4 regions of the Rhizobium sp. O111 genome follow, and region 1 is predicted to be linked to each of the others. Evidence: predicted binding sites of a transcription regulator. Region 1 holds the regulator's gene; each other region holds the start of a gene.
What was found. Region 1 encodes LexA, which represses DNA repair genes until DNA is damaged. Its sites were predicted from a motif close to TGTTCNNNNTGTGTTCNG; they were not measured.
Positions count from the first base shown of each region.

Region 2: a site for LexA is predicted at 5,286-5,303, ahead of ACVTFQ_RS10845 (ribonuclease T2 family protein). Genes of this name have one in related genera too.
Region 3: a site for LexA is predicted at 1,632-1,649, ahead of ACVTFQ_RS16930 (helicase-related protein). Genes of this name have one in related genera too.
Region 4: a site for LexA is predicted at 3,043-3,060, ahead of dnaE (DNA polymerase III subunit alpha). Genes of this name have one in related genera too.

Region 1 is NZ_JBSHXL010000001.1:1,329,564-1,337,212, forward strand. It holds gene lpxB (lipid-A-disaccharide synthase) at 1-386, shown strand, start outside; gene gltA (citrate synthase) at 420-1,709, opposite strand; gene ACVTFQ_RS06840 (ComEC/Rec2 family competence protein) at 2,004-4,451, shown strand; gene lexA (transcriptional repressor LexA) at 4,445-5,170, opposite strand; gene ACVTFQ_RS06850 (VOC family protein) at 5,370-6,254, shown strand; gene kdsA (3-deoxy-8-phosphooctulonate synthase) at 6,251-7,093, shown strand; gene eno (phosphopyruvate hydratase) at 7,258-7,649, shown strand, end outside.
Region 2 is NZ_JBSHXL010000001.1:2,115,413-2,123,061, forward strand. It holds gene ACVTFQ_RS10830 (ArsR/SmtB family transcription factor) at 1-701, opposite strand, end outside; gene ettA (energy-dependent translational throttle protein EttA) at 870-2,519, opposite strand; gene ACVTFQ_RS10840 (hypothetical protein) at 2,654-4,462, opposite strand; gene ACVTFQ_RS10845 (ribonuclease T2 family protein) at 4,537-5,271, opposite strand; gene ACVTFQ_RS10850 (alpha/beta hydrolase) at 5,427-6,365, shown strand; gene ACVTFQ_RS10855 (DMT family transporter) at 6,400-7,359, shown strand; gene caiB (succinate--glutarate CoA-transferase) at 7,377-7,649, shown strand, end outside.
Region 3 is NZ_JBSHXL010000001.1:3,380,466-3,388,114, forward strand. It holds gene efp (elongation factor P) at 1-558, shown strand, start outside; gene ACVTFQ_RS16920 (YMGG-like glycine zipper-containing protein) at 709-969, opposite strand; gene ACVTFQ_RS16925 (DUF3309 family protein) at 1,000-1,155, opposite strand; gene ACVTFQ_RS16930 (helicase-related protein) at 1,834-4,941, shown strand; gene ACVTFQ_RS16935 (RNA-binding S4 domain-containing protein) at 4,945-5,349, shown strand; gene fdxA (ferredoxin FdxA) at 5,544-5,882, shown strand; gene ACVTFQ_RS16945 (CarD family transcriptional regulator) at 6,278-6,853, shown strand; gene ACVTFQ_RS16950 (RNA polymerase factor sigma-32) at 7,234-7,649, shown strand, end outside.
Region 4 is NZ_JBSHXL010000001.1:1,173,993-1,181,641, forward strand. It holds gene proS (proline--tRNA ligase) at 1-354, shown strand, start outside; gene ACVTFQ_RS06045 (lipoprotein-releasing ABC transporter permease subunit) at 374-1,681, shown strand; gene ACVTFQ_RS06050 (ABC transporter ATP-binding protein) at 1,696-2,379, shown strand; gene ACVTFQ_RS06055 (hypothetical protein) at 2,406-2,981, opposite strand; gene dnaE (DNA polymerase III subunit alpha) at 3,284-6,781, shown strand; gene ACVTFQ_RS06065 (L,D-transpeptidase family protein) at 7,049-7,649, opposite strand, start outside.

The DNA.
Region 1 (7,649 bases):
AAGCCTTCGCCGAGGCCGACGCCGCCATGGCCGCATCCGGCACTGTCATCCTGGAGCTAGGGCTCGCAGGCGTCCCCACCGTTTCGGCCTACAAGACGGACTGGATCATCAAGCTGATGACCGGCAAGATCAAGATCTGGACGGCGGCGATCCCGAACCTTGTTGCCGATTACGCTGTCGTGCCCGAATATATCAACGAGGTCGTGCGCGGCGCGAGTTTCACGCGCTGGGCCGAGAAGCTCTCGTCCGACACCTTGCCGCGCCGCTCGATGATGGAGGGCTACGATCTCGTCTGGGAGCGGATGCAGACCGAAAAGCCGCCTGGCGTACACGCCGCGGAAATCGTGCTTGATGTCCTGAAAAACAAAAAACCCGGTCAAAACTGACCGGGTTTCTTTTTGAGCTTCGATGCGTCGAGATTAACGCTTGGAAACCGGAACGTAGTCGCGCTGCGCTTCGCCGATGTAGAGCTGGCGCGGACGGCCGATACGCTGCTGCGGATCTTCGATCATTTCGTTCCACTGCGCGATCCAGCCGACGGTGCGCGCGAGAGCGAACAGAACGGTGAACATGGTCGTGGGGAAGCCGAGAGCCTTCAGCGTGATACCCGAATAGAAGTCGATGTTCGGATAGAGCTTCTTCTCGATGAAGTATGGATCGGTCAGCGCGATGCGCTCGAGTTCCATGGCGACGTCGAGCAGCGGATCGTCCTTGATGCCGAGTTCGCCGAGCACTTCATGCGTCGTCTTCTGCATGATCTTGGCGCGCGGGTCGTAGTTCTTGTAGACGCGGTGGCCAAAGCCCATCAGGCGGAACGGATCGTTCTTGTCCTTGGCGCGGGCGATATACTCAGGAATGCGGTCAACCGTGCCGATTTCCTGCAGCATGTTGAGCGCCGCTTCGTTGGCGCCGCCGTGGGCAGGGCCCCAGAGGCAGGCAATGCCGGCCGCGATGCAGGCGAACGGGTTGGCACCCGAGGAACCGGCGAGGCGAACGGTCGAGGTCGAAGCGTTCTGCTCGTGGTCGGCGTGCAGGATGAAGATGCGGTCCATGGCGCGGGCAAGCACCGGATTGACCACATATTCCTCGCAAGGAACGGCGAAGCACATGCGCAGGAAGTTCGACGCGTAGTCGAGGTCGTTCTTCGGGTAAACGAAGGGCTGGCCGATATGGTACTTGTAGGCCATGGCGGCGATCGTCGGCATCTTGGCGATCATGCGCAGCGAAGCGACCATGCGCTGGTGCGGATCGGTGATGTCGGTGCTGTCGTGGTAGAACGCCGACAGGGCGCCGACGCAGCCGCACATGACGGCCATCGGATGCGCGTCGCGGCGGAAGCCGGTGAAGAAGCGGCTCATCTGCTCGTGCACCATCGTGTGGTGCGTCACGCGGTAGTCGAAGTCCTTCTTCTGCGCGGCTGTCGGCAGTTCGCCGTAAAGAAGCAGGTAGCAGACTTCGAGGAAGTCGCCCTGTTCGGCCAGCTGCTCGATCGGGTAACCGCGATGGAGCAGAACGCCCTCGTCGCCATCGATATAGGTGATTTTCGATTCACAGGATGCGGTCGAGGTGAAACCAGGATCGTACGTGAAGGAAGCCGTGTTCTTGTAGAGGGCGCCGATATCGATGACATCAGGTCCGATCGTGCCGCTCTTGACCGGCAGGTCGACTGTTTTCTCACCGAGTTTTAGTGTTGCGCTTTGATCCGTCATTCTGATCCTCCAAACTGGCGGTTGGCGCCTTAAAAGCGCCATAGGGTTAAGCGTCGTCTGCGATAGCTATATGATCGCGCGCCTAATGCCAAGTTACCGTGATGCCATTTTGTGCATCGCAGTATCAACTTTTGAGCAGTGCTGAGATGCCGTCTCCGCATAGCGGAAGCCAATGATAATCCTGACATTTTCGATGGTTTTATTTCCCGTTTGAATTCAAACGATTATAGTTGCGTTTCGGTTCCGCTGGCCTCATTCTGATTGCAGGTCAGGGTGGCTTTCGGGTGTCGTTGCATGCCGGAGTTGAATGCCAGTCACGTCGTTTTGATGCCACCCGAAGCGGCGCAAATTGCCAATTTGCCGGCCGTACCGGGGCAAAATGCCCGTGCCATAATGACGCGCGCGCCGTTGACGCAGTCGACGTCGGGTTTTCTGAGTCGCGCAAGCCGAGGGATCGGCCGCCAGGCAGCCGTTGCAGCACAAGCGTTCAGCACGGAATTCGATCACGGCCGCTTTTTCCTGGCGTCGCCCATCTTCCTCGGCGCAGGCGCCATCGCCTGGTTCCGCCTTGCTGTCGATATCCCGCCCATGCGGCTCCTTGCCTGGGCTGTTCTCTTCGGTCTCGTCTTCGTTCTGGCGGGCGCCGCGCCCGTTGCCACCCGCCGTGTGGCGATATCAGGCCTGCTCGTCGTCCTTGGCATGTTCGCGGCGCAACTCGAGACCTGGCGCGCTGATACCGTCGTTCTCGACACAGCGGTGACTACGACTGTGACCGGCCGCGTGGAACGGCGCGAGGGCGACGACAACGGCCGCTGGCGCTATATCTTAAGGGTAACGCGCACGGACGAGCCTGCGCTCAAGCGTCCGCCGCAGCAAGTGTCGCTCGTCGCGCGTGCCGGCGAGCCTGTCGCGGTCGGCGGATGGCTCACGGGCCGAGTGCGCCTGACGCCGCCAGCCGGACCGGCATTGCCCGAACTCAACGATTTCGCATTCTCCGCCTATTTCGACGGCATCGGCGCCAACGGCTTCTTCTACGGTATTCCGCAGCCCATCGCGTCGCAGATCGATATCGCCGATCTCTCTGCCGCCGATCGCGCCGTGGAATGGCTCTACGGTCTGCGCAGCAGTATTGGCGACCGCATCCGCAGCATTCTGCCTGATGATACCGGCGCCTTCGCCGCCTCGCTTGTCACCGATGAGAGACGCGTCATCTCCAACGAGACGACGGAGGCGCTGCGCCAATCCGGCCTCGCGCATATCGTCGCGATCTCGGGCCTCAACATGGCGCTGTCGGCCGGCATCTGCTTTGTCGGGCTGCGGCTGTTCTTTGGACTGTTTCCTGGCTTCGCACAGGCCTATCCGACCAAGAAGCTTGCCGCCGGCAGCGCGCTTCTGGCGCTGACGGCCTATTACATGATCTCGGGCTTTGCCGTCTCCGCCGAGCGCGCCTTCATCATGATGGCGATCATGCTTGTCGCGGTGCTGTTCGATCGCCCCTCGATCAGCCTGCGCAACATCGCGCTCTCGGCGATGCTGATCATTCTGATGTCGCCATCCGAGGTGCTGGGCCCGAGCTTCCAGATGTCCTACGCCGCGACGCTGGCGCTGGTCGCGGGCTTTGCTGTGTGGACTAGGAGGCGGCATCGCGAAAGCGTTCTTCTCACGCATCCCGCGATAAAGCCGGTCATGGTCACGCTTCGCTTCTTCGGCGGCATCGCGCTGACCTCGATGATCGGCGGTTTCTCGACGGCGCTGTTTTCGATCGAGCATTTTCACAGGCTGAGCGGCTACGGCCTTCCCGCCAACCTGCTTGCCATGCCCGTCATCTCCTTCATCGTCATGCCCTTCGGAATGGCCGCGATGTTGGCGACGCCATTTGGCCTCGACGCTGTGCCGTGGAAGGTCGCCGGCTTCGGGCTGGATCTCGTGATCGACATCGCAAAGATGGTTTCCGGCTGGGGCGGCAGTGTCGATATCGGGCGGATTCCCGAATGGTATTTCGCGATCGCCGTACTCGGCTTCCTCGTCTGGGGGCTGATGCGGACGCGCCTGCGATGGATCGGCGCTGCGGTTGCCGCGCTTGCAACGATCGTCGTCGTCCTGCTGCCTGCGACACCTGCGCCAGAACTCGTCGTGTCCGAGGATGGAAGCCTTGTGGCGGCAGTTACAGGCGACGGCCTTGCCAGCAACCGCGAACGGCCGCCCGACTTCATCTTCGGGCAATGGCAGCGCGCGCTCGCGATCGAAGACCACAAGCCGCCGGATGTGATCGAAGGCGAGGCATTGTCCATTCCCAGGAGGGGTGAGCCAAGGCCACGACTGACACTGAAACAACAACGCGAAGCGCGCGCCATGATGCGCGAAGCAGCGGCTTCGACAAACGACAGCGGTTTCCAGTGCCTCAAGATGGCCTGGTGCGTGACAGCGCTCGATAGCGGCTACGTCATCGCGACGCTCGAAAACGCCGCCTATCTCGGTCCCGCCTGCGATGTGGCCGATATCGTCATCACGCCTGTCCGTCTGCGCCAGGCGACATGCCGTTCCGGCGCAATGCTATTGACCGGCGAAACCCTCAGGCGATCGGGCGCCGTCGAAATCCGTATCGACGAGCAGGGGACACCCGTCGTCAAAACCGCCTATGAAAGCCTCGGTCGCCCCTGGTTGCGCCATCGCGCCTATGACTGGCGCAACGACAGCTTCAGCGACGACCAGTCACCGCCTGGCGATGTCACCACTCAGTGATACCGGCGAATAAGCCCGACGAGCTTGCCCTGAACCTTGACGCGGTCAGGCCCGAAAATGCGGGTTTCGTAAGCCGGGTTCGCAGCTTCCAGCGCGATCGACGCGCCCTTGCGGCGGAAGCGCTTCAGCGTCGCCTCTTCATCGTCGACAAGCGCCACGACGATGTCGCCGGGATTGGCGGTGTTGCCGTTGCGGATGATGACGGTGTCGCCGTCGAAAATGCCGGCTTCGATCATCGAGTCGCCCTTGACCTCGAGCGCGTAGTGCTCGCCGGAGCCGAGCATGTCGGCGGGGACGGTGATGTCGTGGGTGTTGTTCTGGATCGCCGAGATCGGCACACCGGCGGCGATCCGGCCCATGACGGGAACGGACGCCGAGTTGCCGTTGTCGGCGCTGGGCGCGGCCTTCGGGGCAGGGGCCGCGGCCACCGGCTGCGGCTTGCCGAGGCTGCCCTCGATGACGCTCGGCGAGAAGCCGCGTCGCGGCTGCAGGCTCGGATTATAGGCTTCCGGCAGCTTGATGACCTCGAGCGCGCGCGCCCGGTTTGGCAGCCGGCGAATGAAGCCGCGCTCTTCCAGCGCCGTGATCAGCCGGTGAATGCCGGATTTTGATGCTAGATCGAGTGCATCCTTCATTTCGTCGAAGGATGGCGGAACGCCCGACTCTTTCATCCGCTCATGAATGAACAGAAGCAGTTCTTGTTGCTTGCGTGTCAGCATCGAAATGAACCCCAGAGTCGTGAAACAAAGCCAGAACGGACACTATATGTTCCATATGTGTTCCGCAAGTGCCTAAATTTTCGTAAAACTTGGCTCGGAATCGTCGCGATTTTGCACTTCATTCGATTTAACCGCGCTCGCCTCTTGCATTGTGGCGAAAGCCAGCGCACATCTCTGCCGATTTCGGGAGGATTTGCCGATGAGTGACCCCCATCCCCTGGACCACGTGGTGCTGCCGGTGGTCAATATCGAGATGGCGCGCGAGCGCCTGGGCAAGCTCGGTTTTACCGTCGCCGCCGATGCGCGGCACCCATTCGGCACCGAGAATGCCTGCGTCTTCTTTGCCGACAAAACCTACCTCGAGCCGCTCGGCATCGCCAGCCTGGAGACTTACGAAGCGGCCATCGGAGACGGCAACGTTTTCACCGCACGTGATCGTGCCTTCCGCTTCCGCTGCGGCGACGACGGCCTGTCGGCTATCGTCTTCGGTACGCCGGATGCCGATAGCGATCACGCCCGCTTCATCGACGATGGCATGAGCGGCGGCGAGATGCTGAGATTTGCCCGGCAGATGAAGATGCCGGATGGTTCTGAGGCGACCGCCGCGTTCCGCCTGGCTTTCGCGGCCGATCTGCGCGCACCCGATTTCTTCCTCTTCGCCTGCCAGCGCGTCAACCCACTGCCCAGCGATCTCAAGGCCTTGGAAACCCATGCGAATGGCGTTTTGGGCATCCTGTCGATCGTGCTCTCGTCGTCCGATCCCAAGGCGTTCGCGCCGCTGTTGCAGCTGGCGTCTGATGCGCAGGCGACCCGCGAGGAGGCGTTCGGTGTCAGCCTGGATGCCGGCAACGCCCGTATCAATATCCTGTCGCCGGATGGCTTGAACGCTTACTACGATCTCGCCGAGCCCAAGGCCGATCGCGGCCTGCGTGGCGCGGCGATTGTCTTTTCCGTTGCCGATCTCGCCGTGACAGAGGCGCATTTGGCTGCTAACGGGATCACCTATACACGCAAGAACAATCGAATTCTGGTGAAGGCCGCACCCGGCCAGGGCGCGCTCTTCGCCTTCGAGGAGAAACGATGACTGAGACCAATTCCGAGGTGGCCGTTGGCGAAGGCGCCGGCCGTGTGGTGTTTTCCAACACCGGCAAGCTGTCGCTGATCGCCGGCCCCTGCCAGATGGAAAGCCGCGACCATGCCTTCATGATCGCCGGCACGCTGAAGGAGCTCTGCGACAAGCTCGGCATCGGCCTTGTCTACAAGTCCTCCTTCGACAAGGCCAACCGCACCTCGCTGTCGGCCCAGCGCGGCATCGGTCTTGAAACGGCGCTCGAAGTCTTCGCCGATCTCAAGAAGGAATACGGCTTCCCTGTCTTGACCGACATCCACACCGAGGAGCAGTGCGCCGAAGTCGCCGCTGTCGTCGATGTGCTGCAGATCCCGGCCTTCCTTAGCCGGCAGACGGACCTGCTGGTCGCTGCCGCCAAGACCGGCCGCGCCATCAACGTCAAGAAGGGCCAGTTCCTGGCGCCTTGGGACATGAAGAACGTGCTTGCCAAGCTGAATGCCAGCGGCAACCCGAACATCATGCTGTGCGAACGCGGCGCTTCCTTCGGCTATAACACGCTGGTCTCCGACATGCGCTCGCTCCCCATCATGGAAGCCATGGGCGCGCCTGTTGTCTTCGATGCGACGCATTCGGTGCAGCAGCCGGGCGGGCAGGGCGGCTCCAGTGGCGGCCAGCGCGAATTCGTGGAAACGCTGGCACGTGCGGCTGTCGCCGTCGGTGTCGCCGGTGTGTTCGTCGAGACGCACGAAGATCCCGACAATGCGCCGTCGGATGGCCCGAACATGGTCTATCTCAAGGACATGCCGCGCCTGCTTGAGAAGCTTCTGGCCTTTGACGCCATCGCCAAGGGCTGACGTTCAAAAGACTGACACGTTCGTGTATTAGGCCACCGAAGAACAATGTGGAGGAGCATGCGCAAAAGGGTCCCAAACTGCCCCAAACCGGCATTGTAATTTGCGCATCTTCGATTAAAGACGAATTTCAAACGATTTATCCACCCTCAAGCAGAGAAGAGCCGATGACCGCTATTACCGATATTATCGCCCGCGAGATTCTCGACAGCCGTGGTAACCCCACCGTCGAAGTCGATGTCTATCTCGAAGATGGCAGCATGGGCCGCGCCGCCGTTCCGTCGGGCGCATCGACCGGCGCGCACGAAGCCGTCGAACTCCGCGATGGTGGCAAGCGTTATCTCGGCAAGGGTGTCGAAAAGGCCGTCGAAGCCGCCAACACGGAAATCTTCGACGCCATTGGCGGCATCGACGCTGAAAACCAGATCCAGATCGACAACATCATGATCGAACTGGACGGCACGCCGAACAAGTCGCGCCTCGGCGCCAACGCTATCCTCGGCGTTTCGCTGGCCGTTGCCAAGGCTGCCGCCGAAGCTGCCGGCCTGCCGCTCTACCG
Region 2 (7,649 bases), 790 kb from region 1:
AAGTGCAGCACCTGATGGATCGTCACCAGGTCGAAATCCTGCGCCTCGAAAGGCAGGTTCAGGATATCGGCATGGCGCACCGAGGCCTTGGTGATGCCTGTCCGGTCGAGATTGGCGCGGGCGACGCTCAGCATGTCGCGGCTGGCATCGACGCCGATCGCGCGACGATAGAGCCCCGACAGAAGCTCCAGGATGCGGCCGGTGCCGGTGCCGAGATCGAGGAGCGAATCGATCGGCTGGTTGCCGAGCAGCCGGATCACGGCGGCATCGACTTCCTCGTCAGCGGCGTGCAGGCGGCGAAGCTCATCCCATTCGGCGGCGTTGCGGCTGAAATAGGCCTGCGCCCGCTCCGAGCGCTGGCGCTTGACGGCATCGAGCCGCTCGCCATCGCGCAGGATGACAGGATCGTTGTCGGAGGCATGCGCCAGAAGATTGCGCACGAAGCTCGCCGCCTTCCCCTCCTGCCGCAGCCGGAAATAGGCCCAGGCGCCTTCCTGGTAGCGATCGATGAGATCGGCTTCGCCAAGCAGCTTGAGATGGCGCGAGATACGCGGTTGGGATTGGCCGAGAATTTCGGTAAGATCGGTGACGGTCACGTCGCCGGCAGCCAGCAGCGCCAGAAGACGCAGGCGCGTCGGCTCGCCCGCCGCCCGCAGCACGTCCACCAACGCATCCAAACCTAGCCTGACGGGCTCACCCATATCCGATCCAATCAACATATAAAGATATCTTTATGTGAAATGATTTGGTCGTGCAAGCGGGATTTCGATCAGTTCACGAAATTCCCTGCGCAAATCGCGACATCTCTCCTCACAAAAAAGCCCCGGCGAACCGGGGCTTTTCTTGCAGTTGCTCTTCCGAGCGAAGGCTTATCGCGTCAGGCGCTTGTAGGCCTGGCTGCCCGGGTTCAGCGCGTCGGGACCGAGGCGGCGAACCTTGTCTTCTTCGTAGTCTTCGAAGTTGCCTTCGAACCATTCGACATGACCGTCGCCTTCGAAGGCCAGGATGTGCGTCGCCAGGCGGTCGAGGAACATGCGATCGTGGCTGATGATGATGGCGCAACCGGCGAAGGCTTCGAGCGCGCTTTCCAGCGCACCGAGCGTTTCCGTATCGAGGTCGTTGGTCGGTTCGTCGAGCAGCAGAACGTTGCCGCCGGCCTTCAGCATCTTGGCGAGGTGAACGCGGTTGCGCTGACCACCCGAGAGATTGCCGACCTTCTGCTGCTGATCACCGCCCTTGAAGTTGAAGGCGCCGCAATAAGCTCTGGAGTTCATGTCGAACTTGCCGAGCTTGATGACTTCGGCGCCGCCCGAGATTTCTTCCCAGACGGTCTTGTTGCCGTCGAGCGCATCGCGGCTCTGGTCGACATAGCCGAGATGAACGGTGTCACCGATGCGGATCGAGCCGGCATCCGGCTTTTCCTGGCCGGTGATCATCTTGAACAGCGTCGACTTGCCGGCGCCGTTCGGGCCGATGATGCCGACGATACCACCAGGCGGCAGCTTGATCGTGAGATCGTTGATCAGCGTGCGGCCTTCGAAGCCCTTGTTGATGCCTTCGAGCTCGATGACGACCTGGCCGAGACGCTCGGACACAGGGATAATGATCTGCGCATCGCCGGGGCGGATGTTTTCGGCCGCGTCGACCAGCTGTTCGTAGGCCTTGATACGGGCCTTCGACTTCGCCTGACGAGCCTTCGGGCTGGAAGCGATCCATTCCTGTTCACGCGACAGCGCCTTCTGGCGGCCGGCTTCTTCGCGGGCTTCCTGCTGCATGCGCTTGGCCTTCGCCTGCAGGTAAGCGGAGTAGTTGCCTTCGTAAGGAATGCCGCGGCCGCGGTCGAGCTCGAGAATCCAGCCCGTGACGTTGTCGAGGAAGTAGCGATCGTGGGTAATCATCATCACGGCGCCCGGATAATCGCGCAGGTGCTTTTCAAGCCATGCGATCGTTTCGGCGTCGAGGTGGTTGGTCGGTTCGTCGAGGAGCAGCAGGTCCGGCTGCGAGAGCAGCAGGCGGCAGAGCGCGATACGACGACGCTCACCACCCGAAAGCAGCGTGACGTCGGCATCCTTCGGCGGGCAGCGCAATGCTTCCATCGCCATCTCGACCTGCTGTTCGAGGTCCCAGAGATTTTGGCTGTCGATGATGTCCTGGAGCTTGGCGCCTTCGTCGGCGGTCTCGTCGGAATAGTTCATCATCAGTTCGTTGTAGCGGTCGAGCACGGCCTGCTTGTCGGCCACGCCTTCCATGACGTTCTCGAAGGCGTTCTTGGCCGGATCGAGATGCGGTTCCTGCTCGAGGTAGCCGACGGTCGCACCTTCGGCGAGCCAGGCTTCCCCGGTGAATTCCTTGTCCTGGCCGGCGATGATGCGTAGCACGGTCGACTTACCGGCGCCGTTCGGGCCGAGGATACCGATCTTGGCATCCGGGTAGAACGACAGGTTGACGTTTTCGAGGATCTTCTTGGCGCCGTAGGACTTGTTCAGTCCCGACATGTGGTAGATGAACTGACGTGCCATCGGTAATTCTGCTCCGGGGGAAATTGGTTTGCCGCTATGTAGGCGAATTGGCGCCCGGGGGCAACGCGCCAGCGGCAAAATCCACCCGCTTTGTCGCAGATCACCCGCAGTTTGAGGCTGAAAATCAGCCCGCTCTATTGCAAGGCGGCGTGATCGATCCGGAAAAGCTGGAAATCGCTGCGTGTGGGCGGATTGACCCGCTCCAGCCCCGGCCAGCCATCCCCACGCGCCAATGCGGCATAAAGCGGCGCCTGCTTCGGATCGGCTTCGAGGGGGAAGCGGCAGACGGCGACGTAATCGAAAGGCGCCAGCGCCGCGCGACGCAGCTGGGGATCCGAGGTCATGAACGCCTGGAACATCCGCTTCATTCCGGGCGATGCACGATGGAACGGCATGGCGGCGACCGAAAAGCCCGATGGCGCCGCCAGGATCAGAGGCATGGCGATCCCTTGCGGCGCGGCGACGCGGCCCGGCGGGACAGTGTGAAGCACGGAGAAATCCTGCCGCTCGCACTCGCTCGCCACCATATAGTCGACCTCGTCGAATTTATGCTGAACCGACGGCACCAGCACGAAGAAGACACAAAGCGCGGCCGCAACGGCAGCAGCGGCCACCGCGGAAAACCGGTACATTTTGTAGAAAGCCTGTGATTTCATCGTCATCGTCGCGATGACGACGGGAAGGAACACCGGCATCAGCGCGATCGGAAAGCGAATGTTGCGCGTCACGAAGCAGGTGAGAACGAGGGCGCCCAACGCCATGAGATAGGCGATTGCTGGTCCAAACGACCGCTCCCGCATTTTGAACCACACGAGCGGACCGACATAGGCGCCGACGGCAGCCGTCAATGCCAGGAGGAGCAACAGATCATATTGACCGTTCTCGTAGAAATACCGGATGCTTTTTTCCTGCCATACCCGATCGAACCACAGCTCCCGCGACACCGGGTCTATGATACCGTAGGGCCCCGAAATGCAGGATGGAAAGAGGTAGGCGGCGACGACCAGAACGGCGACGGCCGGAATTGCCAGGGCAACGAGCCGCATGAAAGGCCCCGCGCGATCACTCTGGATCGCCACGCCCGCACCGAGAACGGCGGAAAATGCCGAGAGCAGGAAGATGTAGGGGGCGGAGAAGGCGTCGCATTGCGTCGAAACGGCAGCGGCGGGGCCGAGGAACGCCATGGCGGACACAAGCGTGACGATCACCATCGAGACGGATGCGGCGACAAGGACGGTGCGCACCCCGGCGACATTTCCGATGTAGCAGACAACGAGCCCGGCATAGGCGATCACGACGAGCGGAAGACACTCGAGCCCGATCACCGTCGAGATCGCAGCACCGGCACCGATCATCAGCCCCCCTGCCCGATCCCATCGAACGAGCCCTGCGATGATCATCATGAGAGCGACGATCTGGACGTTATGGTGATCGATACGACCCGGTGTGAACTCCAGCACGCCCATGCTCATGAGAACGGTGGCGAGCATCAACGACAGCGTGAGCGTCGTTTCCGTCAGCGAAAACCCCGCAAGCAAGCGCCGTGCGGTCGTTGCGACCAGCAGGCAGCATAGCGAGAGCAACATCGGCGGCCACACCTGGAAGGCAACGGAAAGCCCCTGCGCGGTCGGCATGAAGGGCTGCAGCAACCAGGCAATCGCCACGTAAGGAAGATCGACCAGCCGTGACCATGGCGACACGTAAGTCGTCGGCATCGAGATGAAGGGAAGCGACAGATCGAACCAGTGCCCCTGCGGGGACATCAGGTGCCGAATCTGGAGTTCGCGCAACTGATCGTCGATATCGCTGACGAACCTTATCCCATCAACGAGATCGAACAGCACCATTGCCAGGGCGGTCGCGTAGACGATCAGGAACATGCGCCATAACGGCATCTCGCCTGCAGCAGTCTGATCGCTTTCACATGCCACCATCTCGGACATCAGTCGCCACTCATGCTATTGGTCACCGCCAGCTCGAGACGATAGACGTCAAAAATTGAGATTATCCTACGACCTCAAAATCCCGCCGCGTCGACGATGCCCTCGTTGCAACCGAAGGATGTCCGGCCCGCGCCCTGGATGAGATCGGCGAGATCCTTGCCCTTCCCATCCGTCGCATCGGCGGACAGACCGATCGTCAGTTCGCTGATAACGCGGCTGTTGCCGGCGCGGCGGCAGCTCATCTTCACCCGGTCGCCGGCGCCGGGGCCGAAGCTCTTGTCGAAGGCCGCCTTGATCGCGTCTCCAGCCAGTGACTTGCCGATATTGGCGGCGAACAGCTCCTGGACGGCGGATGCGTTCAGGTCCTCAATCAGCCTTGCGGCATCGGCGAAGTAGGCGTCGGCGCTCATGCCGGTGCAGGTGCCGTGCTTGATCCATTCATGCCGCTCGAGCGCCGATTGCGTGCCGGGCATGACCTTGTCGAGCGATGACTTCGTTTCGGCCGAGAGCTTCACCTCCGGCAGGTCCCTCCAGTCGCCCCCCTTGTCGGCGGAGCGATCAGCGTCGGAAACGCCGCAATAATCCTTGCGCATCGGCCAGAGCCCGTGCAGCGAGAAGTTCTTGGCGTCGTAGCGGTCGCTGCCTTGGCTGGAGCATTCAGCCTTGCGCTGGTTGGTCTGGCAGAAGGCCGGCTGCCAACTGGCCGCGAGAATGAAGCGCGTGCGCCCGCCGCCCTCCTGCGCAAAAGCGGAGCCGGCCATGATCGACAACAGGAACAATGCGATGACACGAAAACCGAGATTGCCCATACCCATCCCCACGAAAGAACAATTCATGAACATCAAAGCACGCGGCGCATCGGCAGGCAAGCGGCAAAACGAGGCAAGCGAAAATCTCCGGCACAACCCGCTCCGCCTGTTGCATTTGACCGCTGTTCTGGTCTTCTCCCGCCACGGAGGAAATCATGTTTGCAGAAACCCGGCGCCTCGACCATGCGGGCGCTTCACTGGCCTATCACTATCAGCAGCCCGAAGGCACTGAGCGCGGCATCCTGCTGATCAGCCACGGATTGGCCGAGCACTCGAAACGCTTTCAGCGCTTTGCGCAAGCGATGGCCGCGCGCGGCTACCATGTCTACGCCCACGACCATCGCGGTCACGGCGAGACCACCGCGCCGGACGCGCCGATCGGTCGCTTCGCAAGGCGTAATGGCGCGAGCTACGTCGTCGACGATATCGAGGCGATGCGCGACGAGGCCGCGACCGAGCATCCCGGCCTGCCGATCATTCTCTTCGGCCACTCCATGGGCGGGCTGATCGCCCTCAACGCCGCCGTCACCTACCCGCGAAAATTCGACGCCGTCGCCGTCTGGAACTCGAACTTCAATCCCGGCCTCGCCGGCCGCGCCGCGCAGGCGATCCTCTTGATCGAGCGCGCGCTGAAAGGCTCCGACGTCCCGAGCGACCTGCTGCCGAAGCTGACCTTCGGCACCTGGGCGAAATCGGTCGCCAACCGCCGCACGGATTTCGACTGGCTGTCGCGCGATCCCGCTGAAGTCGACAAGTATGTGGCCGATCCGCTCTGCGGCTTCGGCGCCTCCGTTTCGCTCTGGCTCGACCTCTTCGAATTGACGTTCAGGGCGCCGCAGAAAGAACATCTCGCCCGCCTGCCGACCGAGACGCCGATCCATCTGGTCGGCGGCGGCAAGGATCCGGCGACGGAGAATGGAAAAGCCATTCTCTGGCTCTCAAACCATTTGAAAACGCATGGCTTCTCCCGTATTAGCACTGAGATATATCAGGACATGCGCCACGAGACCTTGAACGAGATCGGCGCCGACGCGGCCATATCGGCATTCGCCGATTGGTGCGATCAGGCAACCGCTCGTCCCGTCAACGGCTGATCCCGGTCCCCTACCCCAATCAGAGAATTCCGTCATGAGCAGCAACGCGGCAACCGGTACCAGCAACACCCCATCGGAAGTGATGATGGGGCTGATCCTGATGTTCATTTCGGTGCTGCTGTCGCCCATCATCGACATTTTCTCCAAGCTTGCGATCAGCACGGTCCCCTCAGCCCAGATCACCGCGGCGCGCTTCGGCGTGCAGGCGCTCTGCATGCTGCCCATCGTGCTCTGGCGTCACAACCTCACCGACATCACCTGGAAGCAGAGCTTCTTCCACGCCATCCGCGGCGCCATCATCACCGTCTCGATGATCTCCTTCGTCACCGCGCTGAAATACATGGCGGTCGCCGATGCCATCGCCATCTTCTTCGTCGAGCCGATCATCCTGACGATCCTGAGCAGCATCTTCCTCAAGGAAAAAATCGGCTGGCGCAGATATACGGCCTGCGGCGTCGGCTTTTTCGGCGCGATCCTCATCATCCAGCCGAGCTTCCAGGAGGTCGGTTATGTCGCACTTCTGCCCGTCGTCTGTGCGGTCTGCATCGCCATCTCCGCGATGATGAACCGGGCGCTGGCGCAGCGCGAAGACCCGTGGGTCATGCAGTTCCACATGAGCCTCTGGGGCCTGCTCATCTGCGCCGTCCTGCTCTATCTCGGCCATGGCAGCGGCTCCGATATACTCGACCCCGTCATCCCCGACACCCGCGCCTGGCTCTATCTTCTCGGCGTCGGCGTCACAGCAGCGATCGCCGGCATCTTCGGCGTCTATGCCTATCGCTCGGCACCGGCCTCGACGCTGGCCCCGCTGCAATATTTCGAGATCGTCTCCGCCACGGCCTTCGCATGGTTGGTCTTCGGCGATTTCCCGGATGCGCTGAAATGGCTCGGCATATCGATCATCATGGGCTCCGGCTTCTATATCATCTGGCGCGAGCGGCGCTTTGCATCCAAGCCCGTATCCGATACATCTGAGGAGACGCGGGCACCCTGATCTATCGTGGGAGGAACATGACGCAGACCCAGCCTAACAGAGCGCCGCTCGCAGGCATTCGTGTCATCGAACTCGCGCGTGTCCTGGCTGGCCCCTGGGCCGGCCAGATGCTGGCCGATCTCGGCGCCGACGTGATCAAGGTCGAAAACCCCGATGGCGGCGACGATACGAGGCACTGGGGTCCCCCCTTCGTCGAGGGTGCCGATGGCGAAAACCTCTCGGCCGCCTATTACCACGCCGCCAATCGCGGCAAGCGCTCGATAACGGCCGATCTCCGCAGCGAGGAAGGC
Region 3 (7,649 bases), 2.1 Mb from region 1:
ATCGCCTCTTCCGTCCGCAAGGGCAACGTCCTCGATGTGGACGGCAAGCTCTACGTCGTTCTGACGGCCAACAACTTCCACCCGGGCAAGGGCACGCCGGTCACCCAGGTCGACATGCGCCGCATCGTCGACGGCGTGAAGGTCTCCGAGCGCTGGCGCACGACCGAGCAGGTTGAGCGCGCCTTCGTGGAAGACGTCAACCACCAGTTCCTCTACGAGGACGGCGAAGGCTTCCACTTCATGAACCCGGAATCTTATGACCAGGTCGTCGTCGACGTCGAAACCATGGGCGACCAGAAGGCATACCTGCAGGAAGGCATGGTCTGCATTCTGTCCATGCACGAAGGTGTCGCGCTCGCCCTGCAGCTGCCGCGCCACGTGACGCTCGAGATCACCGAGACCGAGCCGGTCGTCAAGGGCCAGACGGCATCGTCGTCCTACAAGCCGGCTATGCTCTCCAACGGCGTGCGCACTTCGGTTCCCCCGCACATCGACGCCGGCACCCGCGTCGTCATCGCGACGGAAGACAATTCCTACGTCGAGCGCGCCAAGAACTAATCCGGCGCCGACCGAAGATTCAAAGGCCGTATCGCTTCCGCGATGCGGCCTTTTTCTTTGGCGGTTTTTCCTGAATGCAAAACACAAAAAAGGCGCCGGAAAACCGACGCCTTTTCTTATCCGTAGACCTGATCGCTCAGGCCAAAACCATTAGCGCGGGCAACGTGCTTCGTAGCGGCGGCCGTAACGGTCGCGATAGACGCAGTAGCCGCGGCGTTCGACCGACTGGCCAATGAGCGCGCCGGCGAGACCACCGGCAACGGCGCCAACGGCCGCACCACCCCAGCTGTGGCTGACAGCGCCGCCGATCACAGCGCCGGTGCCGGCGCCGATCGCGGTGCCTTGTTCCGTGGCCGTGCAGGATGCGAGCGCGCCGACCAGAGCGCCGATGAGTACAATCTTCTTCATCATAACTATGTCTCCCAGGGTTTTTGGCGCGCTTTAGATGCGGCCCATGAGTACGAGAATGATAATAATCACAAGAACTAAGCCCAAACCGCCAGAAGGTCCATAGCCCCAGCTGCGACTATAACCCCAATTCGGTAGGGCTCCGAGCAAAAGCAGAATAAGGATAATGAGTAGTATCGTTCCAAGCATATCCCGTGACCTCAGCGCATTTCGAGTTTGAATGAGCGAGAAACACGTAAGCCGGCTTTTGGTTCCGCCGATTTTTTCCAACAGGACAATATTTTTCAGCAGGTAAGCCGACGTCACCTGGCACCCTCGCGCTGAGGCATAGCAGGTGCGGCGCCAAAAGCGGACTCGCGCCTATGGTTAAATTTCCATAAAATACAATAGGTTGTCGTGAACAAACCGGGAAGTCAGCAAAGTCGCTGATTCGTCTTCTCTTTGTTCCGGATTTGATCGAGCTCGCTTCGAAACGGATTTTTTACATTTCAGGCGGAACCGAAGTCATGGCTGAGCGCCCCTTCCTTATCCGCCGAACAAAAACACCGGTACACGCCAAGCGAGAATCATCCGATTCAGCATCTGGTGGGAAAAAGTGATTCAAAATCAATACTTAGCAGTGAACAAACCCTGAATCATCGGGAGTCAGCGATTCGTCTCCGATTCGTTCTACTGCTGTTCCGAATCGCTATGCGAGCATTCCACAAGCTATTCGCGAGAGCTAAAATCCGCCGGTGAAATTGAAATCAGCCCTTGCGTTTGCGCCAGCGGCTGTCCATTTGTTTGTCTGCTTCGGATCAGGAGCTTGGTTTTACCCCCGGGGCACCCCGCCCCGTCTGCAGGACAAAGACACTGACATCGCAGCCGATGATACTGAGTGGGCGCGGCGTGACCGCGGTGCTCGGTCCAACCAATACAGGCAAGACCCATTATGCCATCGAGCGGATGGTTGCCCACGGCACCGGCATCATCGGCCTGCCGCTGCGCCTGCTCGCGCGCGAGGTCTATACGCGTGTCTGCGAAAAGGTCGGTGTCCACAACGTCGCTCTGGTGACCGGCGAGGAAAAGATCTCGCCGCCGAATGCGCGCTACTCCGTCTGCACCGTCGAAGCCATGCCGCGCGAAACCAAGGCTGCCTTCGTCGCCATCGACGAGGTGCAGCTATCAGGCGATCTCGAGCGCGGACACATTTTCACCGACCGTATCCTGCATCTGCGCGGCCGCGACGAGACGCTGCTGCTCGGCGCCGGGACCATGCGGCCGATCCTCCAGCATTTGCTTCCCGGCATCACCGTCGTCGAGCGTCCGCGCCTGTCGCACCTGCTTTACGCCGGCCAGAAGAAGATCACCCGCCTGCCACAGCGCTCCGCCATCGTCGCCTTTTCGGCCGACGAGGTCTATGCGATCGCCGAGCTCATCCGCCGCCAGCGTGGTGGGGCGGCCGTCGTTCTCGGCGCGCTGAGCCCCCGCACCCGCAACGCCCAGGTGGCGCTCTACCAGGCAGGCGACGTCGAGTATCTGGTGGCGACGGACGCGATCGGCATGGGGCTCAACCTCGATGTCGACCATGTCGCCTTCGCTCAGGACCGCAAGTTCGACGGCTACCAGTTCCGCAACCTCAACCCCGCCGAGCTCGCCCAGATCGCCGGCCGCGCCGGGCGCCATCTGCGCGACGGCACATTCGGTGTGACGGGCCATGTCGACCCGTTCGACGAGGAGCTGGTCGGCCGCATCGAGGGCCACCACTTCGACAACGTGAAGGTGCTGCAGTGGCGCACCACAGACCTCGATTTCAAATCGATACAGACGCTGCGCGCCAGCCTTGAAACCGGGCCGCGCGTGCCCGGCCTGACGCGCGCGCTGCCGGCAGTCGACCAGCAGGCGCTCGAGCAGCTGTCGCGCTATCCCGAGATTCGTGATCTGGCCGACACGCCGGCAAGGGTCGAAAAGCTGTGGGAGGCCTGCGCGCTGCCGGATTATCGGCGCATTACGCCGGCCCAGCACGCCGATCTGATCGCGACCCTCTTTTCCGATCTCGTGCGGTATGGCACGGTAAATGAGAATTTCCTTGCCGAACAAGTGCACCGCGCGGATCGAACTGACGGTGAAATTGACACGCTTTCGGCGCGAATCGCGCAGATAAGGACGTGGACCTATGTATCGAATCGGCCCAGCTGGCTTGCCGATCCGACACACTGGCAGGAAAAGACGCGGGAAATCGAAGATCGATTGTCCGATGCGTTACATGAAAGGTTGACGAAACGCTTTGTTGATCGCAGGACATCTGTGCTCATGAAGCGCCTGAGAGAGAATGCGATGCTGGAAGCTGAAATCAGTGTAAATGGCGATGTCTTCGTAGAAGGACATCATGTAGGGCAGTTGTCGGGTTTCCGGTTCACGCCTGTATCGGGAGCGGATGGTCCGGACGCGAAGGCTGTCCAGGCTGCTTCGCAAAAGGCGCTTGCTTTGGAATTCGAAGCCCGCGCAGCGCGTATTCACGCGTCTGGCAACGGCGATCTGGCGATCGGCTCCGACGGCTCGATCCGTTGGCTCGGCGATCCCGTGGCACGTCTGGCCGGCACCGAGCACATCATGCGTCCGCGCTTGATCCTGCTTGCCGACGAACAGCTGACCGGCAATGCGCGCGACCACGTCGCCGCTCGCCTGGAACGCTTCGTCAATCACCACATCTCGACCGTGCTGAAGCCGCTCGACGATCTGTCGCGCGCTGAAGACCTGCAGGGCCTCGCCAAGGGTTTGGCGTTCCAGCTGGTGGAAAATCTCGGCGTGCTTTTCCGTCGCGACGTGACCGAAGAGGTCAAGTCGCTGGATCAGGACGCACGCGCCTCGATGCGCCGTTACGGCGTTCGCTTCGGCGCCTACCACATCTTCGTTCCGGCACTGCTGAAGCCGGCTCCGGCCGAACTCATCACGCTGCTCTGGGCGCTGAAGAACGACGGCCTCGACAAGCCGGGCTACGGTGACCTCATTCCGGTTCTGGCCGCCGGCCGCACCTCGGTGGTGACCGATCCGAGCTATGAGCGCAATTTCTACAAGCTGGCGGGCTTCCGCTTCCTTGGAAAGCGCGCCGTTCGCGTCGATATCCTTGAGCGTCTGGCCGACATCATCCGTCCGCTGCTGCAGTGGAAGCCGGGTCAGCCGAACCGCCCAGAGGGTGCCTATGACGGCCGCCGCTTTACCACGACCACGGCGATGCTCTCCATTCTCGGCGCTACGCTCGAGGACATGGAAGAGATCCTGAAGGGTCTCGGCTATCGCGCCGACGCCGTGAAGGCCGAGGAAGCAGCTACCTATCTGGCAGCACAGGACGCCGCCGCGACGCCGGCCGCAGCAGCTACGACGGAAGCAACCGCTGACGCCGCCGCTGAAACGGCCGAGCACGACGACGCCGACAGCGCCTCTGCTGACGAGACGGCTGCGGAAGCACCGGCTGCCGAAACCGCCGAAGCCCCTGCTGCCGAAGTGCCCGCCGCTGAAGTAACCGAGACCGAAGCCTCTGCCGAAGCTGCGCCCGCAGCGGAAGTGCCGGCTGCCGAAGCTGAAGAGCCGAAGCCGGTTCTACTCTGGCGTCTTGGCGGCCGCACCGACGGCAACCAGCGCCAGGCACGCGGCCATGGCGAGCGCCGTGGCGGCGAACGCCAGGGTGAACGTCAGGAGCGCGGTGATCGCCAGGAGCGTGGCCACGGCCATCGTCGACAGGGCGGCGAAGGCGAGAACCGTGACGGCAACCGCCAGAACCGCGGCAAGGACGGCGGCAAGCCGCACCAGGGCCGCAACGACCAGCGCGGCGACCGTCAGGATCGTGGCGGCAAGGGTCGCGACGACCGCAACAACAACCGTGGCGGCTCTCAGCCGCTGCGCTTCGAGGCAAAGCCCCCGCGCAAGGAAAAGCCGGTCGATCCGGATTCGCCCTTCGCCAAGCTCGCTGCCTTGAAGGAGCAGATGAAGAAGTAATCGATGAGCGAGAAGACACAGCCATCAAGCGGTTCGCGCCAGCGCATCGACAAGTGGCTGTTCTTCACGCGCATGATCAAGTCACGCTCGCTGGCGCAGGCCCATGTTCAATCCGGGCATGTGCGCATCAACGGCGAGCGCGTTTCCCAGCCAAGCCACCAGATCAAAACCGGCGACAGGATCGAGCTCTCGCTCGACCGCCGCGAGTTCGTTCTGATCGTCAAATCCGGTGGCGCTCGGCGCGGCCCTTTCGAGGAGGCCCGCCTCCTCTACGACGACATCTCACCGTCACAGCAAGACCGCAAACAGCTGACGCCCTACGAGCAGGCGACCCGCGATACGGGCGCTGGACGACCGACCAAGAAAGAGCGCCGCGCAATCGACCGCCTGATGTCCGACGACGATTAGAAAATCCGTCTCCAAACTCGGCGCTTTCGCGCTTTCTTTATCCTTGAAATCCGGCACCAAAGCCGATACTTCACAAGCAACTTGCCGGATGGCGTGGCAGTTCCCAAGACTGGTCATGTCCGTCTCCGGCCAGGGGAAAGGCGCGACGTTCCAGGTTGCCCGGCCCCGTCTGCGTGAAAATCCTGGAGTTCTTCATGACCTATGTCGTGACCGACAACTGCATTCGCTGCAAATATACCGATTGCGTTGAAGTCTGCCCCGTTGATTGCTTCTATGAAGGCGAGAATTTCCTCGCGATCAATCCTGACGAATGCATCGACTGCGGCGTCTGCGAGCCGGAATGTCCCGCCGAGGCGATCAAGCCGGATACCGAACCGGGCCTCGACAAGTGGCTGAAGATCAATGCCGAGTTCGCCAGCATCTGGCCCAACATCACCGTCAAGAAGGACGCGATGGATGGCGCCAAGGACGTGGATGGCGAGACCGGAAAGTTCGAGAAATACTTCTCGGAAAAGCCCGGCGCCGGCGATTGATCGCCCGCTGATACTATAGTCTGAGACAGGGCCGGAATCTGCCCAATCTCATGGCGGATATGCATGACTTATGGGGGCGACATGTGTTGCCCGCATGACTCATACGCAGTAAATTATTGATTTCCTCATATTTTTGTGGTAACTTTCACACACTGTTCCTTTTGCGGCATCAAGGATGCCCCAAACCACCACGAAAGCAAACAAATCCAAGCGCGATTTCCGTGACATATCATGATCTTGAGCTGTCACGCCCCAAGATTGCGTGTCTGAATATGCTTGCTTCTTCCCGGTGGGACCAGAAGTAAAGTCACCCGACGGATCCGACCGTCTCATCCGGGCCTGACTGACCCGGCTCCGGCCTTGGCCGGAAGCGTAACAGGGAGTTTTTGACAAGAATGACGATCCAGCAGAAAAAGCCTTCAGCAGCCCGCCATGGTTTCAAGACCGGTGAATCGATCGTGTACCCCGCTCATGGCGTCGGTACCATCAGCGCCATCGAAGAGCAAGAAGTTGCCGGGATGAAGCTCGAACTTTTCGTTATCGATTTCGAGAAGGACAAGATGCGCCTGAAAGTGCCGGTCGCAAAGGCCATGAGCATTGGCATGCGCAAGCTTTCCGAGACGGATTTCGTCGAGCGTGCTTTGAAGGTCGTGCAGGGCAAGGCGCGCGTCAAGCGCACCATGTGGTCCCGTCGCGCGCAGGAATACGATGCCAAGATCAACTCCGGCGACCTGATCTCGATCGCTGAAGTCGTTCGCGACCTTTATCGTGCCGAAAACCAGCCGGAACAGTCCTATTCCGAACGCCAGCTTTACGAAGCAGCGCTTGACCGCATGGCGCGCGAAATCGCCGCCGTCAACAAGCTCTCGGAAACCGAAGCCGTCCGCCTCGTCGAGACGAACCTGAACAAGGGTCCGAAGCGCGGCAAGGCTGTGGAAGAAGACGAAGCAGAAGAGGAAGAAGCAGCCTGATCTCAGGCGTTCTTCTCACCAAAAAACCCGGCCATCGTGCCGGGTTTTTTTATTGGAACCTTTTCCACAGTTGCGCGTTTACACACTGTCACCACGGACTTCCGGGAGAAAGCAATTTCGCTGGAGGTCCGGTTTTCATGTCAGGATGCGACGAGGAGCGGATCATGCCTTCCACAAATTGCCGATTTGGCAACGTGAAGAAAACGGTCTGGGCTCGCGCCATAACCAGCACATAGCAGTAACTAGGGCCTCTTTCTGAGACGTCCAGAGTTAGAGGCCTTCATATCTTCCAGCCATGAATTTGATCCGGTCCGCAATGTCCGGAAGCAAGCCTTGTTTGCCCTTTTTCAGGGCTAAAAGTCTGAACTCAGGAGACCGATATGAAGAACATGTCTGCAGACCGGCGCATGATCAAGATCGCCATGGCGGCTCCCTATCTTGCCCGCGAGGAAGAACACGACCTCGCCGTCCGTTGGAAGCACAACGACGACCGCGGGGCACGCAATCAGATCGCAATGGCGCATATGCGCCTCGTCATTTCCATGGCCGCGAAATTCCGCAACTTTGGACTTCCCATGAGCGACCTCGTCCAGGAAGGCTATGTCGGCCTTCTGGAAGCCGCCGCCCGCTTCGAGCCGGAGCGTGATGTCCGCTTCTCCACCTACGCAAGCTGGTGGATCCGCGCCTCGATCCAGGATTACATTCTCCGCAACTGGTCGATCGTGCGCGGCGGCACCAGCTCGGCGCAAAAGGCGCTGTTCTTCAATCTGCGCCGCCTGCGCGCCAAGCTCGCCAA
Region 4 (7,649 bases), 160 kb from region 1:
CTTGTTCCCGCCATCATCGAAGCATCGCATGACGAGAACGGAATCATCTGGCCGGCCTCGGTTGCGCCTTTCGATGTCGTCGTGATCAACATGAAGGCCGGCGACGCCGCTTGCGACGCCGCCTGCGAGAAGATCTATGCGGAGCTCTCCAAGGCCGGCGTCGATGTTCTCTATGACGATACCGACGATCGCGCCGGCACCAAGTTCGCAACTGCGGACCTGATCGGCGTGCCCGTACAGATCATCGCCGGCCCGCGCGCGGTCGCGAACGGCGAAGTGGAAGTCAAGGACCGCAAGACCGGTGCCCGCGAAACGATGACCATCGACGCGGCAATCAATAAGCTCTTGGGCTAAGAAGAAGGCGGGAGGCGAAATGGCAGACGCAGCGGTGAGCCAGCAGGGATCCAAATCCGGCTCGGCTGCGGCCAGCAGGCCATTTTCCGCTTTCGAGCGACTTGTGGCGTGGCGCTATCTGCGCGCACGCCGCAAGGAAGCCTTCATCTCGGTGATCGCGGGCTTCTCCTTCATCGGCATCATGCTCGGCGTCGCGACGCTGATCATCGTCATGGCCGTGATGAACGGCTTCCGCACCGAGCTGATCTCGCGCATCCTCGGCATCAACGGCCACATGATCGTGCAGCCGGTCGATGGGCCGTTCACGGACTATCCGGCGCTGACCGATCGCCTGGGCGCCGTGCCGGGCATCAAGGTGGCGCTGCCGCTCGTCGAAGGCCAGACGCTGGCCTCGGGTGCCGGCGGCGCTGGCACGGGCGCGCTGGTTCGCGGCATCCGCGCCGAAGACCTGAGCAAGGTGAAAACCGTCTCCGACAACATCAAGTCCGGCGACCTCGTCGGCTTTGCGGCCGGCCAGGGCGTTCTCATCGGCTCGCGCATGGCCGACCAGCTGGGACTGCAGGCGGGCGATACGATTACGCTCATATCACCGGAAGGTGACGTGACGCCGATGGGCATCAATCCGCGCGTCAAATCCTATAAGGTCTCGGGCATCTTCGAGATCGGCATGTCGGAATATGATGCGACGATCATCTATATGCCGCTCGAGGAAGCACAGCTCTATTTCAACGCCGAAGGTCTGGTGCAGTCGATCGAGCTCTATGTCGACAATCCCGACAATATCGACGAACTCCGCCCCAAGGTGGAGGCGGCCGCCGGTCGCCAGATCGCGATCACCGACTGGCGCCAGCGCAACCAGACTTTCTTCTCGGCCCTGCAGGTCGAGCGTAACGTTATGTTCATGATCCTGACGCTGATCGTTCTTGTCGCCGCGCTGAATATCATCTCCGGCCTGATCATGCTGGTGAAGGACAAGGGCAGCGATATCGCGATCCTGAGAACCATGGGCGCCAGCTCCGGCGCCATCATGCGGATCTTCTTCATGACAGGTGCCGCGATCGGCCTGGTCGGCACTTTCGCCGGCGTGCTACTCGGCGTTATCGTCTGCATCAATATCGAGAAGATCCGTGCTTTCTTCTCCTGGCTATCCGGAACGGTGCTGTTTGACCCGCAGCTCTACTTCCTCAGCCAGCTCCCGGCCAAGATGGAGGTCGGCGAAACGGTCTCCGTCGTCGTCATGGCGCTGACGCTGTCTTTCTTCGCGACAATCTTCCCCGCATGGCGCGCTTCCAAGCTCGATCCCGTGCAGGCCCTGCGCTACGAATAAGGAATGCTGATTACATGAAGCGGAATACCGTTCTCAAGCTTTCCGGCGTCGAGCGTCACTATGGCCAGGGAGAGACCCAGCTTTCGATCCTGAAGAAGGCCGACCTGACCATCAACAGCGGCGAGATCGTCGCGCTTGTGGCTCCATCAGGCACCGGCAAGTCGACCCTGCTGCACTTGGCAGGCCTGCTCGAGCATCCCGATGGCGGCGAAGTCACTATTAGCGGCAATGCCTGCAATGGCCTTTCCGACGACAAGCGCACGGCGATCCGCCGCAGCGAGATCGGCTTCGTCTACCAGTTCCACCACCTGCTTCCCGAATTCTCCGCGCTTGAAAACATCATGATGCCGCAGATGATCGCGGGCCTGCCGCGCAACGAAGCAAAGGTCAGGGCGGGCCAGCTGCTCGACTACATGCGCATCGGCCACCGTGGCGCCCACCGCCCCGGCGAACTCTCTGGCGGTGAACAGCAGCGCGTGGCAATCGCCCGCGCCGTCGCCAACGCGCCGAGCCTTCTGCTCGCCGACGAACCAACAGGCAACCTCGACCCCGAGACGGCCAGCTATGTCTTCGAAGCTCTGGAAGCCTTGGTGCGCCAGTCCGGCCTCGCGGCCCTGATCGCCACCCACAACCACGAGCTCGCGGCCCGCATGGACCGCCGCGTCACCATCGCCGACGGCAAGGTCGTGGATTTCTGAGATTTCACCGCCTGGTCAGGACCAATCTAGCCGCCGCAGATAGACTGCCCGGTTTCGTCCTTCCAATCGGCAATCGTGATCGTCCGTGCCTCGGCCTTCGCATCCTTGCCGTCGCGCTGCAGCTTGCCGGTGAGCGCATTGTAGTCGCACGAGCCGCCGCCATCCGGATTTAATGTGTCGTAGTGGCTGTAGGTGTAGCCGGCGACGACGAACTGGTTGTTGCGGTAGGCAAGCGTCAGCGTCTGCTCCCAGCGGTTGCGGCCGATGGCGCTGTTTTTCGAATGGATGGCGATCGAGCTCTTGCCCGCCGCCTTGATCGAGGGCTCCTGGCCGTAAATCCCCTCAGCCACTGTGGTTCCCCAGATCTTGCCGGGCGCGCTGGTCGTAAGCCGCAACAGGTCGTGGTCATCCCGCAGATAGATGTAGACGCCGAGCTGGTCGTCGGCGGCATCGTCGGGAGCCTCGGCGAGCAACGCCAGGTCCGGCTTGCCATCGCCGTTCCAGTCGCCGACGGCCACATCGACGATGCGCGCCGGATCAGGATCCGCGCCGAAGGCCGCGCTGGCTGAAAGCAGGACTGCCACAAAGATGAATCGACGCATGCTCGTCTCCCGTTTGCCGTTAACCAAACAGAAAACAATCCTGTTGACAACGGAACAAGAGCGGAACAAAATAAAAACATAAGAGCACAGGAGAGCCAAATGACTGACATGATCCGCGATATCGCAGCATTCACCTCCATCGCAATGTTCATTGCCAGCTTCTCTTTGATCTGCATGGCAATGTAAGAATAACGGGGACCGCATGGCTGTCATGCGGTCCGATGGTACCCGCCTCTCTGGACATCGACGTCCCCAAATCCGACAATGCATCCGATTCATACGGATGCGCGGAAAGGCATATCATGGCGGGCACTGAAAACGGCGCGAGCGACTTCATCGGCGGTACGCCGGGCTTCGTTCACCTGCGTGTGCACTCCGCCTTCTCGCTGCTTGAGGGGGCGTTGCCGCTCAAGAAGATTCTCTACAAGGCATCGGGCGATAGCCAGCCGGCGATCGCCATCACCGATACCAACAATCTATTCGTCGCACTGGAATTTGCGCAGAAATCAATGGACGAAGGTCTGCAGCCGATCATCGGCTGCCAGGTCTCCATCGATATGGAAGACGGCCTTGAGACCGAGCGCCGCGGCGGCCAGCAGCAGCTGGCGAAGCTGCCGTCGATCGTGCTTCTGTCCGCCACCGACGCAGGCTACGAGCGGCTGGTTGACCTCGTCAGCCGTGCCTATCTCAGCGGCGAGGGCGCCGGGCAGGCGGTCCACATCAAGGCGTCGTGGCTGGACGAGCTCGGCACCGAGGGCCTGATCGCGCTGTCGGGCGCATCGACTGGCCCGATCGACATGCCGCTGAAAGAGGGCCACATCGCGCCGGCGACCGCGCGCTTGCTGTCTCTGAAGGACAAGTTCGGCGACCGGCTCTACATGGAGCTTCAGCGCCAGGGTACGTACGACAAGCGCCACGAGCAGCGTGTGATCGGCCTTGCCTATGAGCACGAGATCCCGCTGGTCGCGACCAACGAGGCCTTCTTCCCGACGCGCGACGATTATGACGCGCACGACGCGCTGATGGCCGTGGCGCACAACGCCATCGTCTCCGACGACACGCGCTTCCGCCTGACGCCGGATCACTATCTGAAGAGCCGCGCCGAGATGGTGAAGCTTTTCGCCGATCTGCCCGAAGCGCTGGAGAATACGGTGGAGATCGCCCGCCGCTGCTCCTTCGTCCTGAAGACCCGCAAACCGATCCTGCCGCGCTTCACCGGTGCCACGGCGGACCCCGAGGAGGCGGAGCGCGCCGAATCGCTGGAGCTTCGCCGCCAAGCCGTCGAAGGTTTGGATATGCGCCTACAGACGCTCGGCATGTCGGCGGGCTACGAGGAGAAGGATTACCGCGACCGGCTGGAATTCGAACTCAGCGTTATCGAGCGCATGAAATTCCCCGGCTACTTCCTGATCGTTGCCGACTTCATCAAGTGGGCGAAGCTGCAGGATATTCCTGTCGGCCCCGGCCGCGGATCCGGTGCGGGGTCGCTGGTCGCCTATGCGCTGACGATCACCGACGTCGATCCGCTGCGCTTCTCGCTGCTCTTCGAACGCTTCCTCAATCCGGAACGCGTCTCGATGCCCGACTTCGATATCGACTTCTGCCAGGATCGCCGCGAAGAGGTGATCCGCTACGTGCAGAAGAAATACGGCCGCGAGCAGGTGGCGCAGATCATCACCTTCGGTTCGCTGCAGGCGCGCGCCGCCCTTCGCGATGTTGGCCGCGTGCTCGAAATGCCCTACGGCCAGGTCGACAAGATCTGCAAGCTCGTGCCCAACAATCCCGCCAACCCGACACCGCTGTCGAAGGCGATCGAGGAAGAGCCCAAGCTGCAGGAGGAGGCCGACAAGGAGCCCGTCGTCGCCCGTCTGCTCGATATCGCCCAGAAGATCGAAGGTCTCTACCGCCACGCCTCGACCCACGCCGCCGGTATCGTCATCGGCGACCGTCCGCTGTCGAAGCTGGTGCCGATGTACCGCGATCCGCGCTCCGACATGCCGGTCACCCAGTTCAACATGAAGTGGGTCGAGCAGGCCGGTCTCGTCAAGTTCGACTTCCTCGGCCTGAAGACGCTGACGACGCTGAAGGTCGCCGTCGATTTCGTCGCCAAGCGCGGCATCAAGGTCGATCTCGCCGCGATCCCGCTGGATGACAAGCTGACCTACGAGATGCTGTCGCGCGGCGAGACGGTCGGCGTGTTCCAGGTGGAAAGTGCCGGCATGCGCAAGGCGCTGATCGGCATGCGTCCCGACTGCATCGAGGACATCATCGCGCTCGTGGCGCTTTATCGTCCGGGTCCGATGGAAAACATCCCGACCTACAACGCCCGCAAGCATGGCGAGGAAGAGCTCGAATCGATCCATCCGACCATCGATTATCTGCTGAAGGAAACGCAGGGCGTTATCGTCTACCAGGAGCAGGTCATGCAGATCGCCCAGGTGCTCTCGGGCTATTCGCTCGGCGAGGCCGATCTTCTGCGCCGCGCCATGGGTAAGAAGATCAAGGCGGAGATGGACCAGCAGCGCGAGCGCTTCGTCGTCGGCGCCGTCAAGAATGGCGTGTCGAAGCCGCAGGCCGATAACATTTTCGAGCTTCTGGCGAAGTTCGCCAACTACGGCTTCAACAAGTCGCACGCCGCAGCCTACGCCATCGTCTCCTACCAGACGGCCTACATGAAGGCGCATTATCCGGTCGAGTTCCTCGCCGCCTCGATGACGCTCGATATGTCGAACACCGAAAAGGTCAACGACTTCCGCCAGGATGCCAAGCGCCTCGGTATCGAGGTGATCGCGCCCTCCGTGCAGACCTCGTTCCGCCACTTCCAGACCGGCGACAACCGCATCTATTACGCGCTGGCGGCGCTGAAGGGTGTCGGCGAATCGGCCGTCGATCATATCGTCGAGGTGCGCGGCGACACGCCATTCGCCAGCCTCGAGGATTTCTGCCTGCGCATCGATCCGAAGCAGGTGAACCGGCGCGTGCTGGAAAGCCTGATCTTCGCCGGCGCCTTCGATTGCTTCGAACTCGATCGCGCCCAGCTTTCGGGCGGCATAGATCGCATCATGGGCTATGCCCAGCGCGCCCAGGAAAACAAGCTGAGCGGCCAGTCGGATATCTTCGGCGGCGTGTTGTCATCGGGTCCGGAAAAGATCTCGATGCCGCCTTTCTCGCCCTGGCTGCCCTCGGAGCGCCTACTCAAGGAGTTCCAGGTCCTCGGTTTCTACCTGACGGCCCATCCGCTCGATAGCTACAGCAGTGTGCTGGAGAAGATGCGCGTCCAGACCTTCGGTGATTTCGCAGCCGCCGTGAAGCAGGGCGCCAGCAACGCGCGCCTTGCTGGCACCGTCATCTCCAAGCAGGAACGCAAGACGCGCACCGGCAACAAGATGGGCATCATCGTCTTCTCAGATTCATCCGGCCAGTTCGAAGCGGTGCTCTTCTCGGAAATGCTGAACCAGTATCGCGACATGCTGGAATCGGGAAAATCCTTCGTCATCACCGCGACCGGCGAAGAGCGACCCGAGGGCATCGGTCTGCGCATCCAGACCATCCAGTCGTTGGAGGAAAAGTCGCTGCAGATGCAGAAGGCGCTGCGTGTTTATGTCCGCGATTCCGGCCCGCTGCGCGCCGTTGCCGCCCACCTTAACGCCCGGGGCGACGGCCTCGTCTCCTTCATCGTCATCAAGGAGGATGGCAAGCGCGAGATCGAGGTGGAACTGGCGCAGAAATACCGGATCACGCCCGAAATCGCAGCCGCCATGCGCTCGGCGCCAGGGGTGATCGATGTCGAGCTGGTCTAGAGCCTTTCCTGGTTAGCTTGAAGCATTCTGCCGGAGCAGGTTTTCGTCAGGGCAAAGGCGATTGGCGAAGGGCATACCCCGGGTACGGTCGAGCCGATCGCCTTTGCCCTGGCGGAAAGATGCCCGGCCCCTGCGGGGTTGGCTGAAACGGGCCGCCTGATCGTCCGGCCGGCTTGGCCGTATGCGTTGGCTACGACGCGCGCCGGCCGGACGACCATCCGACTCCGTTTGAGCCAACAGAATGCTTCAATCTAACCAGGAAAGGCTCTAGCCGCGCGTCAGCGTGATGAAATCGGTGCCCTGACCGGTCTCCGGGCCGACGCCGGTGTCGGAGATCGTCAGCGTCGATCCCGGCGTCAGCATGGAGTCGATCCGTTGCCTGGTGTCATCAGGAATGGTGATCCGGCCGAGCGCGTTCAGGATCGGCGTGCCCGAGATGATTGAGCTTTCCATCGTGCTGATGCCCAGCCGCTTCATCGTCTGGCTGGTCAAAGTGTTGGGCAGCGTCACGCCCAGCCACTCGGTGGTGCCGTCTTCGAAATTCACTTCGTGCGCGCTGAAGAAATGGGTCCCGAGCGCCAGCCCGGGCTCGGCGATCGTCACCGGCGCCTCGAACACCTGTTGGAAGCCCTGCCGCACCATGATCACGCCATTCGGCGGCTCGCCCTTGCCGGCGGCGCTATAGACCGCGCGCAGGAGGTCGTCACTGATGAGTGACTTGGCTGCGTCTGGTTTCATCGGATGCTGCTTCTTGAACTCGCCGATCGCTTGCACCGTCGCCGGCCCGAGATAACCATCGGCGTTGCCGACAGCAAATCCAAGTTCGGCGAGATAGGTCTGCAGATCGATGATGGTTTCGCGTTGCGCC